2 linked regions of the Methylosinus trichosporium OB3b genome follow. The protein of the gene in region 1 interacts with the protein of each later gene in a pairwise test. Links are inferred from orthologs where the notes say so. Each region holds a gene or a part of one and is shown on either strand. Other genes may lie near its edges.

Region 1 (6,703 bases):
TCGCCGGTTCCTGTGAGATCGGCGATTTCGTCGCGCTCGGCGGCCAATCGGCGATCGGCGGCCATCTGACGATCGGCGAAGGCGCGCGGATCGCGGCCAAGTCCGGCGTTACACGGGACGCGCCGTCGATGGCGCGGCTGAGCGGCGTTCCCGCTCGGCCCGTGCGTCGCCATTTGCGCGGCGAGCTGCTGCTCGACCGACTGGCGCGGCGCGACGGCGAGCCGCCGTGCTGAGGGACGCGCGCGAAGAGAGATCGGGCGAAGTCGGCCGCAAGACGCCGACGCCCGCAGGGAGGACATCAATGGACGACACCACAGCGCGCGCTGGCGCGACGATCGACATCGCGCGGATCATGCAGCTGCTGCCGCATCGCTATCCCTTTCTGCTGATCGACCGCGTCATCGACGTCGACGGCGACCGTTTCGGCGTCGGCGTCAAGAATGTGACGGTCAACGAGCCGCAGTTTCAGGGCCATTTTCCCGAGCGGCCGATCTTTCCGGGCGTGCTGCTGATCGAGGCGATGGCGCAGACGGCCGGCGCGATCGCGCTCAATGCGCGCGCGCGGGAGCGCCCGGGCAGCGTCTTCTTCGTCACCATCGACAAGGCCAAGTTCCGCCGACCCGTGCAGCCCGGCGACCGCGTCGAACTCCATATGACCAAGACGGCGCAGCGGCGAGACATCGTCTGGTATTCTGGCCGAGCGCTCGTCGATGGCGCGCTGGTCTGCGAGGCCGAGGTCAGCGCCAAGCTCGGCGATTGAGGCGGCGCGTCATGGGCGGGATGATGTGAAAGCGCGAGTTCACGCGACAGCGATCGTGGAGAGCGGCGCCCGTCTCGGCGACGGCGTGGCGGTCGGCCCATTCTGCTATATTTGTGCCGGCGCCGAGCTCGCCGAGGGCGTCACGCTGCTCTCGCATGTCGTCGTCGCCGGGCGCACGCGCATCGGCGCGCGAACCATCGTCCATCCCTTCGCCGCGATCGGCGCGGCGGCGCAGGATTTGAAAGCCAAGGGCGCCGCCGGCGCGCTCGTCGTCGGCGCCGATTGCGTGATCCGAGAAGGTGTGACGCTCAACGCCGGCACGCCCGCCGGCGGCGGCGAGACCAGGATCGGCGACGGCTGCGCCTTTCTCGCTCACGCGCATGTCGGGCACGACTGCCGGCTCGGCGACGGCGTCGTGCTCGCCAATCAGGTGCTGCTCGGCGGCCATGTGCGCATCGGCGATCATGCGGCGATCGGCGGCGCCAGCGTCGTGCATCAGAATGTGCGCATCGGCGCTCACGCTTATGTCGGCGGGCTCTCGGGGCTCGAGGGCGATCTCGCGCCCTTCGGCCTCGCCGGCGGCAATCGCGCGCATCTCTTCGGCCTCAATCTCATCGGGCTGAAACGCCGCGGCTTCGCCGAGGAGCGGCTCTCGCGCTTGCGCGCCGCGTTTCGGCTGCTGTTCTCGGACGAGGCGCCGGAGCAGGGGGTGCTCGCCGAGCGGATCGAGCGCGCCGCGCGCGATTTTTCGGACGACGCCGATGTCGAGGCCGTGCTCGCCTTTCTGCGCGCCGAGCGCGAGCGGCCGCTGTGCGCGCCGCGGCGGAGGGGCTAGTGGCGGATGTGGGCCTGGCGCGAAGAGCGAGCCTGAAGGCTCGCGGTCCGGGCGCGCTGCTGGACCTCGAGCCTTCAGGCTCGCTGTTCTTTCTCATTGCCGGCGAGCCCTCCGGCGATCTGCTCGGCGCGCTGCTGATGCGGGCGCTGCGCGCCGCCGAGCCCTCGGCCCGCTTCTGCGGCGTCGGCGGCGAGGCGATGGCGGAGGAGGGGCTCGCGAGCCTCTTCGCGATGAGCGACATCGCCGTCATGGGCCTCGCTCCGGTGCTGCGCCGTCTGCCGCTGCTCATTCAACGCATAGAGGAGACCGCGCGCGCCGTGCTGGCCGCAGCGCCGGATGTTCTGGTGCTGATCGACGCGCCCGATTTCACCCATCGCGTGGCGCAGCGGGTCAGGCGGGCGCGGCCGCAGCTTCCCATTATCGATTATGTCGCGCCGACGGTCTGGGCCTGGCGGCCCTGGCGCGCGCGCGCCATGCGCACTCATATCGACGAGGCGCTGGCGGTCCTGCCCTTCGAGCCGGCGGCGTTCCGACGGCTCGGCGGACCGCCCTGCGCCTATGTCGGCCATCCGCTCGTCGACCGGCTCGCCGAGCTGACGCCCTCGGCCGAGGAGGAGACGCGGAGAGAGGCGTCGCCGCCGCTGCTTCTGGTCCTGCCCGGCTCGCGCCGCGCCGAGGTGGCGCGGCTCATGCCGGTCTTCGGCGAGGCGCTGGCGATTCTGGCGCGCCGCTTCTCCTTCGAGGTCGTTCTGCCGGTCGTGCCGCAGGTCGAGGCGGACATCCATGCGGCGCTCGCGTCGTGGCCGATTCGTCCGCGCCTCGCGACCCAGGCGGAAAAATACACCGAGTTCCGCCGCGCCCGCGCCGCGCTCGCGGTTTCCGGCGTCGTCACTCTGGAGCTGGCGCTGGCCGGAACGCCCATGGTTGTCGCCTATAAGGTGGCGGCGGTCGAGGCGCTGCTGAAATTTCTGGTTCGGGTCGACAGTTTCGCTCTGCCCAATCTCGTGCTCGGCGAGCGGATCGCGCCGGAGTTCTTGCAAGAGCAGGCGACGCCGCAGGCTCTGGCCGCGGCTCTGGCGCCGCTTCTGGGCGGCGGGGCGGAACGCGAGGCCCAGCGCCGCGGCCTCGAGCGCGCGCGCGCGCTTGTGCTCTCCGCCGGCCCGAGCCCGAGCGCCGCCGCGGCTGCGCGCGTGCTCGCTCATTTGCGCGTGGCGCCCCGATGACTCGCGTCGCCAAAAAATCGACAATTGGCGCACACAGGGTCACCCTCGCCGGGGCGGCCGATTCGGGTAGCGCGCAAGGGCTTGCCGCAGAAGCGGCGAGGCGGCGCCGCGCGCGCCGGCGGGCAAGAGAAACAATAGAGCGCCGAAAAGCGCATGCGGGAGCCGAACGAGATCGATTTTTGGCGGGGCTTCGCGCTCGTCACCATTTTCGTCAATCATGTCCCCGGGATCTTCTTCGAGCACTTCACCTTCCGCAATGTGTCGCTCTCCGACTCGGCCGAGCTCTTCGTCTTCCTGGCCGGATGGGGGCTGCGCAAGCTGACCGACGGCTCGGCCGCGAGCCTCTCGGCGCGCTGGCTGTTCTTCCGGCTCGAGGGCCGCGCCTTCACCGTCTATGTCGCGCAGCTCGCCATCACAGAAGCGGCCATCGCGCTGCTCGCCGCCGTCTCCTTTCGGCTCGACGCGCCTTTTCTGCTCGACTGGCACAATGCCTCGAGCATTTTCTACGATCCCGTGCGCGCGCATATCGGGCTCGTCACACTGAGCTATCAGCTCGGCTACTTCAACATTCTGCCGCTCTACGTCGTGCTGCTGCTGGTGTCGCCGCTGATCGCGCTGGCGCATCGGTATGCGCCGCAGGCTCTGCCGCTCGTCGCTCTCGCGATCTATGTGGGCGCGCTCGTCTCCGGAGCCAATTTCTCCACCTGGCCGAGCGAGGGCGTGTGGTTCTTCGATCCACTGTGCTGGCAGATGATCTATGTGCTCGGCTTTCTGCTCGCCGGCGCGGACGGCCTCGGCGGATTCGCCCGCCGGAATCTGCGGCTGCTGCGCCTCGCCGCCATTCCCGTTCTCACATTCGGCGTCATCGCGGCGCGCCTCCATTTTTCGCCGGACCCGATCGACTTGCCCGAGCCCAAGCTGTTCTTCGTCTTCGACAAGACCTATTTGTCGCCGGCGCGGCTGCTGCACAGCCTGGCTCTCGTCGCTCTTTTCGCCGGCCTCTACCCCACATTCGCCCGATGGGCGCCGCGATGCTGCGATTTCCTCTCGCTGCTCGGACGCAACTCGCTCAATGTGTTCTGCGCCGGCTCGCTGCTCAGCCTCGCGGGGCAGATCATTCGCTTCGTCTCCGGCAGCGGTATTGTCATCGACGCCGCTATCGTTATCTTCGGCGTCGGTTCCCTGGGCGCCGTGGCATGGGCCTCTGAATGGCGAAACAGATTGCGCGTAAAATCCTCGAAAGCCTCTGCGGCCTAGTGATCGGCGCAGGCGTCGCGGCCGGCTGCGCGCAGGAGAGCGCCATCCCCGTGACGCCGCCGCCGCTGTCGCCGGCCTGCGAGGCGCCCGCCGGCGACATCGCCGCCCCCGCCCAGCTGCCGCATGTGACCGCGGCGCTGCGGCGTGGCCGGCTGCGCGTCCTGGCGATCGGCTCGTCGTCGACCGCCGGCGTCGGCGCTTCCTCTGAGGCGAAGACCTATCCGGCGCAGCTCGAGGCGATCCTCGAGGGTGCGCTCTCCAATGTGGACGTGGTGATCGTCAATCGCGGCGTGTCGGGCGAGGTCGCGTCGGTCACCGCCGAGCGCATCAAGAGCGAGATTGCCGTCGAGAAGCCCGATCTCCTGCTCTGGCAGCTCGGCACCAATGACGCGCTCGTGCGCATCGCGCCGGAGGAGTTCGAGGCGACAGTGCGCTCGACATCCGCTGGTTGAAGGACAATGAGATCGACACGGTTCTGGTCGGCCTGCAATATTCCTCGCGCTTCTCGCGCGACAGCGAATATTTCGCCATTCGCGACGCGCTGCAGCGGGTCGCCGCCGCGGAGAACATCGCTTATGTGCGCCGCTACGACGCGATGCGCTTCATCGCGCAGAACCGCGCCAATCTGCAATTGATGGCGCGCGACAATTTTCACCTCAACGATCTCGGCTATCAATGCATGGCCGAGCATATCGCCCGCGCGGTGATCGTCGGGCTCTTCGCCAAGCGGCGTCCGCCGACGAACTGACGCGCGCCTCGGCGCGCGCATCTTTCAGGCTTGCCTCACCACTCGATCGGCGCCGCGCCTCTCGCCTCGAGATAAGCGTTCGCCTTGGAAAAGTGCCGGCAGCCGAAGAAGCCGTTGCGGGCCGAGAGCGGGGAGGGGTGCGCGCATTCGAGCACCAGATGGCGGCGGCGGTCGACGCCGGCTCCCTTCTGCCGCGCATAGGCGCCCCAGAGTAGGAACACGATACCCTCGCGCTCGCGCGAGAGCGCCGCGACGGCGGCGTCGGTGAAGCGCTCCCAGCCCTTGCCCTGATGCGAGCCGGCGGCGCCCTCCCGCACCGTCAGAGTGGCGTTGAGCAGCAGCACGCCCTGGCGCGCCCAGCGCGAGAGATCGGGATCGCGCGACACGGGGCGGCCGAGGTCGTTCTCGATCTCCTTGAAGATATTTTGCAATGACGGCGGCGGCGCGACCGTGCGCTCGACAGCGAAGCAGAGCCCGTTGGCCTGCCCGGCGCCATGATAGGGGTCCTGGCCGAGAATGACCGCCTCGACCGCGTCGAACGGGCATTCGTCGAAGGCGCGAAAAATCTGCTTGGCCGGCGGATACACCGGACCTCTCTCATATTCCGCACGCACGAAACGGCGCAGCTCCGCGAAATAGGGTTGGTCGAGCTCGCCGGTGAGGCGGGCTTTCCAGCTTTCGTCCAGGCGAACCGGCTTGTTCATGCGTGCGAGGCTATCACGGGCGCGCGGAAGGAGCGAGGACGGCGCTATTGCGCTGCGCGTCTATCGACGCGACGCGACGCGGCCCAGACCGCGCCAGCGATTGCTCCGACGATCGCGCCGGCCGGGGCGTAGAAGAACGCCACGGCCATCGCATAAGCGCCCTCGGCTTGTGAAATATCGAAGAGATGAGCGGCGAGGACGGCGAACGCGACCGCCGCGGCGGCGCCGATCGCCAGTCCGATGAACGAGCCGAGAAAGATCCACGCCGATTTCGCCATGACAATTCCGCTGGGGGCCGCTCGAGCGACATTCTCTTGCTTTTTCGTCGTTGTGTGAAGCTGCGGGTGATATGTGCCGTGATAAAGTCCACGCTGCGCCAGTCGCCGAGGCTTCGGTGCGCCGAGTCGAGGGAAGCCGGAAGCGGGAGCGTGCGATTTCGCCGCCAGCGGCGTCGAGCGAGGCAAGTCGATGACCCGAATACTCGCTACGGCCTTGTCGAGCGCGCTCCTTCTCGCGAGCGCTTCGGCCGAGACATTGAAGGACACTCTCCCCCATATTTCCGTGACGGGAGCGGCTTCGGAGGAGGCGCTTCCCGACCGAGCCATCCTTCGCCTGGACATTGTCGCGGATCGGCCCACCGCGACCGAGGCCGTGGCCGAGAACGAGCGCAAGACTCGCTCCGTCTCTGACGATCTCGTCCGACGAGGCGTGCCGATCGACGGCATTCGCGTCGTCGGGGCGACGCTTCAGTCGGTCTCGACGGAGGAGGCCGCGCCGCGCAGCGCGCGTGGAAAGCGCGTCTCCAAGGGGTTTCGGGCGCGAAGCGAGTTGAGCGTGACGGTCGCTTCGCTCGATGAGGCCGCGTCTTTGCTGTCTCGCGCGATCGACGCCGACTCGAACGACGTTCGCGGCGTGGAATTCATCGTCAGCGACGAAAGGACGCGCCTCGAACGACTGCGGATCGCGGCCGTGAAAGATGCAGAACAGCGGGCGAGAAACTATGTCGAGGCCGTGGGCGGCAAGCTCGGCCGTATCATCGAAATCGATCATCAGGAGGAGACTGCGGCGACAGAAGCCGACGGCCGAGCCGAGCCTTCGGCCTCCGCGAGTGGAGCGGCGTTTCTGCCTCTTCGGCCCGGCGCGCGACGGCTCACCGCCAGGGTGTCGGCGACATGG
Region 2 (7,135 bases), 170 kb from region 1 along the record:
CCATTCCGCCCAGGTCTGCGTCTTCTCTGCAGAGATGGTCACATGGGCGCCGCAGCCGACGATGCCGTGATTGCCGCCGCCGAAGGCGCAGCCGGAGCCGCCGGTGACCGAGTTGATAGAGCCCGTCCAGGAATAGCCGACGGAGGAGTTCGGATTGGCGACATAGCGATCGGCGAAGGCGCGGCCACGGCCGGAGACGTCGGCTGTATCGCTGCCCTGACGCGTCGGCATGATCGAGGCGATGCTGGAGATGCCGGCGAAGGCGTTCCAGAATTCCGCTACGTAGAGATCGGGCGTGATGCCGCAGCTGTTGTCGATGACGGCGAGATTAATGCCGCCATTGGTGCCGGCGCCGGCCCAATTCGCAGGGCTGGAGGTCGTGCTCTCGCCCCAGCGCACCTGTCCGCTCGAGTAATCGACGCCCTGGCAGGATTTTCCGGTCTTGTCGACGATGATCTGCCGCGGCCGCGAATACATGCAGCGGCCGGACAGCCCCGCGCTTCCGTCGGTGTGACGCACGCAGCGCTTCTGCAGCCCCGCTATGGTCGGGCAGCCCGCCGTCGTCGTGCAGCTCGTCGTCGTCTGATCATTGCAGGTGCCATGGCCGCTGAAATAAGCGATGGCGTCGCCCGGGCGATCGAAGTTGTAGGTGTCGGCGCCCCCGGCGACCTTCTGCGGGTCGGTGAAATCGGTCGGATAGACGAGACCATCCGTATAACGCACGCCCGCCGTATAGCCGGAGATCGAGAGCATGCGGTTGCGGAAGCCGTCGACATTGGCCTTGTTCTGCGACAGCGCGCCGCAGGAATAATTATCGACCGCTTCGATGGTGATGCCGGTGTCGGCGGCGAAAGCCGGCGCAAATCCGGAGAGCAGGCCGACAGCTCCTGTCAGCATGCCGAAAGCGAATTGTCTGAAGCCCATGACGTGTCTCCAACGGTGTTCCCTCGACCGAGGGAAGAAAAATGAATTGCCCATGCTCTGAGGCGGCTCGTCCGCGATCGCGCAGGAGCGTCGAAGATGTCGGCTACTGTCGGAAAAACGTTTGCTTGCTTTGCGCGTTTTCCGAGGGAGGAGCGTTTCCCTTTCGACCCGTGCAATCTCGCCCGAATTCGCAGGCGACGCTGTGCGCTGGCGCATGTTTCATCGTCTCGTGATGGATGACGCGCGAGACGACGCAATGGCGGGCGCTCGGTGCGAGCCGCGGCGCGCGCCGGTGATGAAGCAAGCAGAATCCGCAGGAAGATCTCGCGCCGGCAGGCGCTTCTCACCCATCACAACATGCGGCGATGCGCGATCGACGGGTCGTGACGACGTCGTCGGAGCTGTGCGCGGGCGCACACGAGAGCGAGCCTGAAGGCTCGCGGTCCAAGGGGCGCGCTGTGGACCGCGAGCCTTCAGGCTCGCTCAATCGACAATATCTTCCGAATGAATCGCGCGGCGCAAGCGCGCTTTTCTCTCACAGCGCGGCTTCGGCGATCGCGAGAAAATCCTTCGCGGTCAGCGAGGCGCCGCCGACCAGCGCGCCATCGACATGCGGCGCATGCAACAGTTCCCGCGCATTGGACGGCTTCACCGAGCCGCCATAGAGAATGCGCGTCGGCGCGCTCGCGCCGACGAGAGCGTCGAGACGCGCGCGGATCGCGGCGTGCATCGACGTCACGTCATTCGTCGTCGGCGTCAGTCCCGTGCCGATCGCCCATATGGGCTCATAGGCGACGACGAGCCGCTCGGCTGCGATCGGCGCCGGGAGCGAACCGGCGAGCTGCCGCTCGACGATCTCGATGGCGCGGCCCGCGTCGCGTTCGGCGCGCGTCTCGCCGACACAGACGATCGGCGTCAGGCCGGCGCGTAGCGCAGCGCTCGCTTTGGCGCGCACCAGCGCGTCGCTCTCGCCATGTTCGGCGCGCCGCTCGCTATGGCCGACGATCACGTAAGAAGCGCCGGCGTCGGCCAGCATTTCAGCGGAGAGATCGCCGGTATGCGCGCCCGACGCCTGCGCATCGCAATCCTGTCCGCCGATCCCGAGGTTGAAGCGCGCGGCGATCGCGGCGGCGGCGGCCAGCAGCGTCGCTGGCGGGCACACGACTAGCTCCACGCTTGCGCCGAGGGCGGCATAGCCGGCTCCGATCGCCTCGATCTCCGCGAGCGACGCCGTGAGCCCGTGCATTTTCCAGTTTCCAGCGACGAGCGGACGCGGACCAGAGGTCATGACGAGCCTTTCCTTTAAAGAAATGGACGCGAGAGCGAGGCCATATCAGCGGCCTTGCGCTTCCGCAATTCGCGCGGGCGGGGGAAGGTTCCGCGCGCGCGATCGGCAGGCGCGGGCCGCGCCGCGCAGACAATTCGCGAGAGGGCGGGTTGCCGCGTCCCCGGCCGCTCGCTATAAGCGCCGCGCTTCTTCCATTTCGACCTCGAACCGACGAGACGACGCGCTCATGGCGATCGAACGCACATTCTCCATCATCAAGCCGGACGCCACCAAGCGGAACCTGACCGGCAAGATCAACGCGCTCATCGAGGACGCGGGTCTGCGCATCGTCGCGCAGAAGCGCATCCGCATGACGCGCGAGCAGGCCGAGACCTTCTATGGCGTCCATAAGGAGCGGCCCTTCTTCGGCGAGCTGATCGAGAGCATCACCTCCGGTCCGGTGGTCGTGCAGGTTCTCGAGGGCGAAGGCGCGATCTTGAAATATCGCACCGTCATGGGCGCGACCAATCCGGCGAGCGCCGATCCGGGTACGATCCGCAAGGAATTCGCCGTGTCGATCGGCGAGAATTCGGTGCATGGCTCCGACGCGCCGGAGACCGCGGCGATCGAGATCCCGCAGTTCTTCTCCGGCAACGAGATCGTCGGCTGATCGGCGCTTACGCCAAAAATTTCGGGAAATAGGCCGAGAGCATACGGTCGCGATAGGCGACGAGATTGGCGTTCGCGAGAGCCGCCGCGCGCAGCGGCGAATCGAGGTCCGGAGACAGGCTCTCCGCGACGAAGGCGAAGGCCGTCGCATCCGCGCCGCTGGGCTTGTCGCCGAAAAGAAAGCGCTTGTCGCCGAGCAGGGTGGCGAGCGCGTCCATATCACGCCGGGCGAGCTCGGCGATCTCGTCAGCCGAGTGCCGGCCCATTCCATGGGCCTTCATGCTGGCGCCGATCTTTCGGCGGACGAGCGACCTCACCAGAGGTCGGAACGGCGCGGGAACTGTGGCGAAGAACAGCGCCGCGCTCCTGGCGAAATTGGCGTCGTCGATCCAGCGCATGTGGGCCAGCGCCCAATAATAATGGTCCTCCAGCATCTTCTCGACCGCCCAGCCCGTCGAGCGCTGCTCGGACGACAGACCTTCGTCGAAATCGAAGCTGTATTTTCGCTCGATGTGGAAGCGAATGAAGGTCGAATCGGCGATGATGGCCCCCTCGTCGTCGATATAGGGAAGCTTCCCCTTGGGAGCGCGCATATAGCCGCTATGATCCTCGACATAGCGGAGCCCTGCGATTTCGAGCAGGGTCATGGCCTTGAGCACGAACGGGCTCGCGTCGGGAAGACCGAAGAACGGGCCGAATGAATAAAGCGTGATCATGGAAAATCGTCCTCGACGGCGAGCTTCCATCGATACCAGAACAAAAAAAACGGAACTGCAAGTCCCCGCTCGGCGCGCGCGCCGGGAGAATTTAGAACAGTCCGCGGCGGCTTCGAACAGCTCGAATTGGCCGAAGCGATGCTCTATGCTGGCGGCTCGCGACCCGAGACGAGGATCGATGTCGATCAGCGGAAACAGAGCCTGGCGCTGGATCGGCCTTGCGGCGCTCGCAGCGCTATTGCTGGCGGCGCCGTCCGACGGAGCGCTCGACCTCGCCAAGGCTCTGGCTCTCGGCGTCTATTTCCTCGCCTTTGTCGCGCGCAGCCCATGCCGCAGCGGGGCCGCTTATCCGTTCGCTCACGGATTCCGGTCGAACGTCTGCTCGGTCGCTCAGTCGCAGGCGGGGACGGCGAGCGCCGCAGCCGCGCCCGAAGCCGCCCCCAGCACACGATTGCCCTCGACCCTGAGCGCGCCCGCAGCGACGAGCCGCAGCGCGCGCGGATAGATGAGATGCTCCTGCTCCAGAACGCGGGCGGCGAGCGTTTCCTCTGTGTCCCTGTCGAGCACCGGAACGGCGGCCTGGGCGACGATCGGCCCTTCGTCCATCTCGGGCACGACGAAATGCACGGTGCAGCCATGGATCTTCACCCCGTCCGCCAGCGCGCGGCGATGCGTGTGCAGGCCGCGATACGATGGCAGCAGGGCAGGGTGGATATTGAGCATGCGCCCGCGCCATTGCTCGACGAACCAGGGCGTCAACAGCCGCATGAAGCCGGCGAGGCACAGGAGCTCGATGCGATGAGCGGCGAGCACGATCTGCAGCGAGCGCTCGAACTCCTCGCGTCCCGCATAGATCTTGTGGTCCACCGCGGCGACGGCGATTCCCAGCGACTTGGCGCGCGCGAGGCCGGCGGCCTCCGGCCGGTTGGACGCGACGAGCGCGATCTCGGCGGGAAACTCGGGCGTGCTGGCGGCGGCGATCAGCGCGTCCATATTGGAGCCGCGGCCCGAGATCAGAATCGCCGTGCGCCGCCTCATAGGGCGAGCGCCCCGCGCATCTCGACGCGGGGGCCGTCGCCCGTCTCGACGATCTCGCCGATCACGACCGGCGCCTCGCCCGCTGCGCGCAGCGCGGCGATCGCGTCATCGGCGCCGGCGCGCGCGGCGACGACCACCATGCCGACGCCGCAGTTGAAGGTGCGCAGCATCTCCGCCTGAGCGACGTTTCCCTGCGCGGCGAGCCAGGAGAAGACGGGCGGGACCGGGAAGGCCGACAAATCGAGCGCCGCGCCGAGGCCCTTGGGCAGCACGCGCGGCAGATTGTCGGGAAAGCCGCCGCCGGTGATATGCGCCAGCGCCAGAATCGCCTCGCTGGCCTTCAGCGCCGCGAGCAGGGGCTTCACATAGATGCGCGTCGGCGTGAGCAGAGCGCGAGCGAGGCTCTCGCCGGGCGCGAAGGGCGCGAGCGCATCGAAAGTGAGGCCCGAGAGCGCGACGATGCGGCGAATCAGCGAGAAGCCGTTGGAATGGGCGCCGGAAGAGAGCAGGCCGAGCAAAATATCGCCCGCCTTCACGCTGCGCGGCAGCAGGCGGGAACGTTCCGCCGCGCCGACGGCGAAACCGGCGAGATCATAATCGTTATTCGCATAGAGGCCCGGCATCTCCGCCGTCTCGCCGCCGAGCAGCGCGCAGCCGGCCTCCACGCATCCCGCGGCAATGCCTGAGACGACCGCGGCCGCAGCTTCTGGCGTGAGCTTGCCGGTCGCGTAGTAATCGAGAAAGAAGAGCGGCTCTGCGCCCTGCACCACGAGATCGTTGACGCACATGGCGACGAGATCGATCCCGATCGTGTCGTGAAGGCCGGAGTCGATCGCGATCTTGATCTTGGTGCCGACGCCGTCATTGGCGGCGACCAGCACCGGATCGGAAAAGCCAGCGGCTTTGAGGTCGAAGACGCCGCCGAAGCCGCCGATCTCGCCATCGGCCCCCGGCCGGCGCGTGGAACGGACGGCGGGACGAATGAGGTCCACGAGACGATTGCCGGCGTCGATATCGACGCCCGCCTGCGCATAAGTGAGGCCCTTTTCCGCCATTCCCGGTCCCGCGATGATTTCGAGCCAGCGGCCTAACGCCTAACGGGCGCCGGCGCAATCGGTTTCGCGGGAAAGGCTCGACGCCCTCCCATTGGGAGGGCGTCATTGCGAGCGAAGCGAAGCCATCCAGGAGCCGCCCCACGACTGAAGGATTCTTCGTCGCTGCGCTCCTCGCAATGGCAGCTGTCAGCTGTGCGCGTGCTTCTCGGTCTCGCCGCCCTCGGCCGGATGCAGCTCCACGCTCTCGCCGCAGCCGCAGGCCGAGGTCTGATTGGGATTCTGGAACACGAAGCTCGACGAGAACATCGACGTCTCGACGTCCATGCGCGTTCCGAGCAGATAGAGCACCGCGGCGCCGTCGACGATGACGCGCGCGCCCTTCTCCTCGATCACCTCGTCGCCGGGCGCGGGCGCGGCCAGCTCCATCTTATAGGCCATTCCGGCGCAGCCGCTCTTTTCGAGCGAGATGCGCAGCCCGGCGCTGGGGTTCTCGTGCCCGGCGAGCAGGCCGCGCACGCGTTCGGCGGCGGCGTCGCTGAGGGTCATGACCGTCATCGTTCCTCTCCTTGAGTCCTTCGTCCGCAGCGCGTCGCGCGCTCAATAATTCGCCCAGAGGCCCGGCGAGGCGATCTCGACGAGATTGCCGTCGGGATCGCGAAAATAGAGGCTGCGCCCACCGCGCGGCCATTGCATCCGAGCCTCGATCGCAACCCCCTCCGCCTGCAGCCGCCGTTCCCAGGGCTCGATGTCCTCGTCCGGTGCTGCGAGCGCGAAATGCAGCTTGCCGCAACCGTCGTGCGGAGGAATCTCGCCGCCCGGCAATCTCACCGTCTCCAGGGTCGCGCCGCGCAGGAACAGCAATAGCACGCTGCGCGGGCCACAATCGAAGGCGACGAGCCTCTCGTCGGAATACATCGGCGAGAGGCCGAGTGTCTTCTCGTAGAAACCGGCCGCTCGCGCCAGATCGTCGACATAGATCGCCGTCTCGAGACAGCCGTCGATTCTCGGGCTCGGAGCGGGCATCGGCTCCTCCGGCGTCAAAACATGTCGAGCGTCACGCGCGCTTCGTCCGACATGCGGCTCTGATCCCACGGCGGCTCGAAGACGAGCTTCACCACCACCGCCAGCACGCCCGGCACGAGGCTCACCGCGCTCTGCACCTGTTCGACGATCTGGCCGGCGACCGGACAGCCCGGCGCCGTCAGCGTCATCTCGATATGGACCACCTCTTCCGGCGAGATGTCGATCTGGTAGATCAGCCCCAGCTCGAAAATATCCGCCGGAATTTCCGGGTCCTGCACGGTCTTCAGCGCAGCAATGATGTTTTGCGTCAGCTGCTCGACCTGCTCCTTGGTGCGGCCATGGGGCAGGAGGGCTTCCGCCGAGGGGCCGGTATCGCCGACGACTTCCTGCGGCTCCACCGCGTCATCCGTCTTGGTCACGCTCGTCGCTCCTTCTTAGGAAAA

Evidence for each region. The genes of interacting proteins can lie anywhere in the genome.
Region 2: the proteins of ung (region 1) and ndk interact in binary tests that used the Escherichia coli proteins (3 or more experiments, as listed by UniProt). The link is inferred for Methylosinus trichosporium OB3b from one-to-one orthologs.

Annotation. Positions count from the first base shown.
Region 1 is NZ_CP023737.1:100,743-107,445, forward strand. The notes cover bases 3,694-6,600. They hold ung (uracil-DNA glycosylase), read right to left. Parts: upstream 5,528-6,600; coding sequence 4,859-5,527; downstream 3,694-4,858. Other genes in these bases: CQW49_RS00490 (OpgC family protein), read left to right, coding at 3,694-4,075; CQW49_RS25320 (SGNH/GDSL hydrolase family protein), read left to right, coding at 4,027-4,527; CQW49_RS25325 (SGNH/GDSL hydrolase family protein), read left to right, coding at 4,524-4,823; CQW49_RS00505 (hypothetical protein), read right to left, coding at 5,572-5,805; CQW49_RS00510 (SIMPL domain-containing protein), read left to right, coding at 5,996-6,600. In the rest of the region: lpxD (UDP-3-O-(3-hydroxymyristoyl)glucosamine N-acyltransferase), read left to right, coding at 1-233; 3-hydroxyacyl-ACP dehydratase FabZ, read left to right, coding at 302-760; lpxA (acyl-ACP--UDP-N-acetylglucosamine O-acyltransferase), read left to right, coding at 786-1,595; lpxB (lipid-A-disaccharide synthase), read left to right, coding at 1,655-2,818; more of CQW49_RS00490, read left to right, coding at 2,972-3,693; more of CQW49_RS00510, read left to right, coding at 6,601-6,703. UniProt on the Escherichia coli protein: Excises uracil residues from the DNA which can arise as a result of misincorporation of dUMP residues by DNA polymerase or due to deamination of cytosine.
Region 2 is NZ_CP023737.1:275,789-282,923, forward strand. Bases 1,151-4,149 are described here. They hold ndk (nucleoside-diphosphate kinase), read left to right. Parts: upstream 1,151-2,438; coding sequence 2,439-2,861; downstream 2,862-4,149. Other genes in these bases: tpiA (triose-phosphate isomerase), read right to left, coding at 1,460-2,212; CQW49_RS01370 (glutathione S-transferase family protein), read right to left, coding at 2,869-3,576; purN (phosphoribosylglycinamide formyltransferase), read right to left, coding at 3,967-4,149. In the rest of the region: CQW49_RS01355 (hypothetical protein), read right to left, coding at 1-924; more of purN, read right to left, coding at 4,150-4,614; purM (phosphoribosylformylglycinamidine cyclo-ligase), read right to left, coding at 4,611-5,669; CQW49_RS01385 (HesB/IscA family protein), read right to left, coding at 5,856-6,224; CQW49_RS01390 (VOC family protein), read right to left, coding at 6,267-6,692; CQW49_RS01395 (iron-sulfur cluster assembly protein), read right to left, coding at 6,707-7,111; CQW49_RS01400 (cysteine desulfurase), read right to left, coding at 7,127-7,135. UniProt on the Escherichia coli protein: Major role in the synthesis of nucleoside triphosphates other than ATP. The ATP gamma phosphate is transferred to the NDP beta phosphate via a ping-pong mechanism, using a phosphorylated active-site intermediate.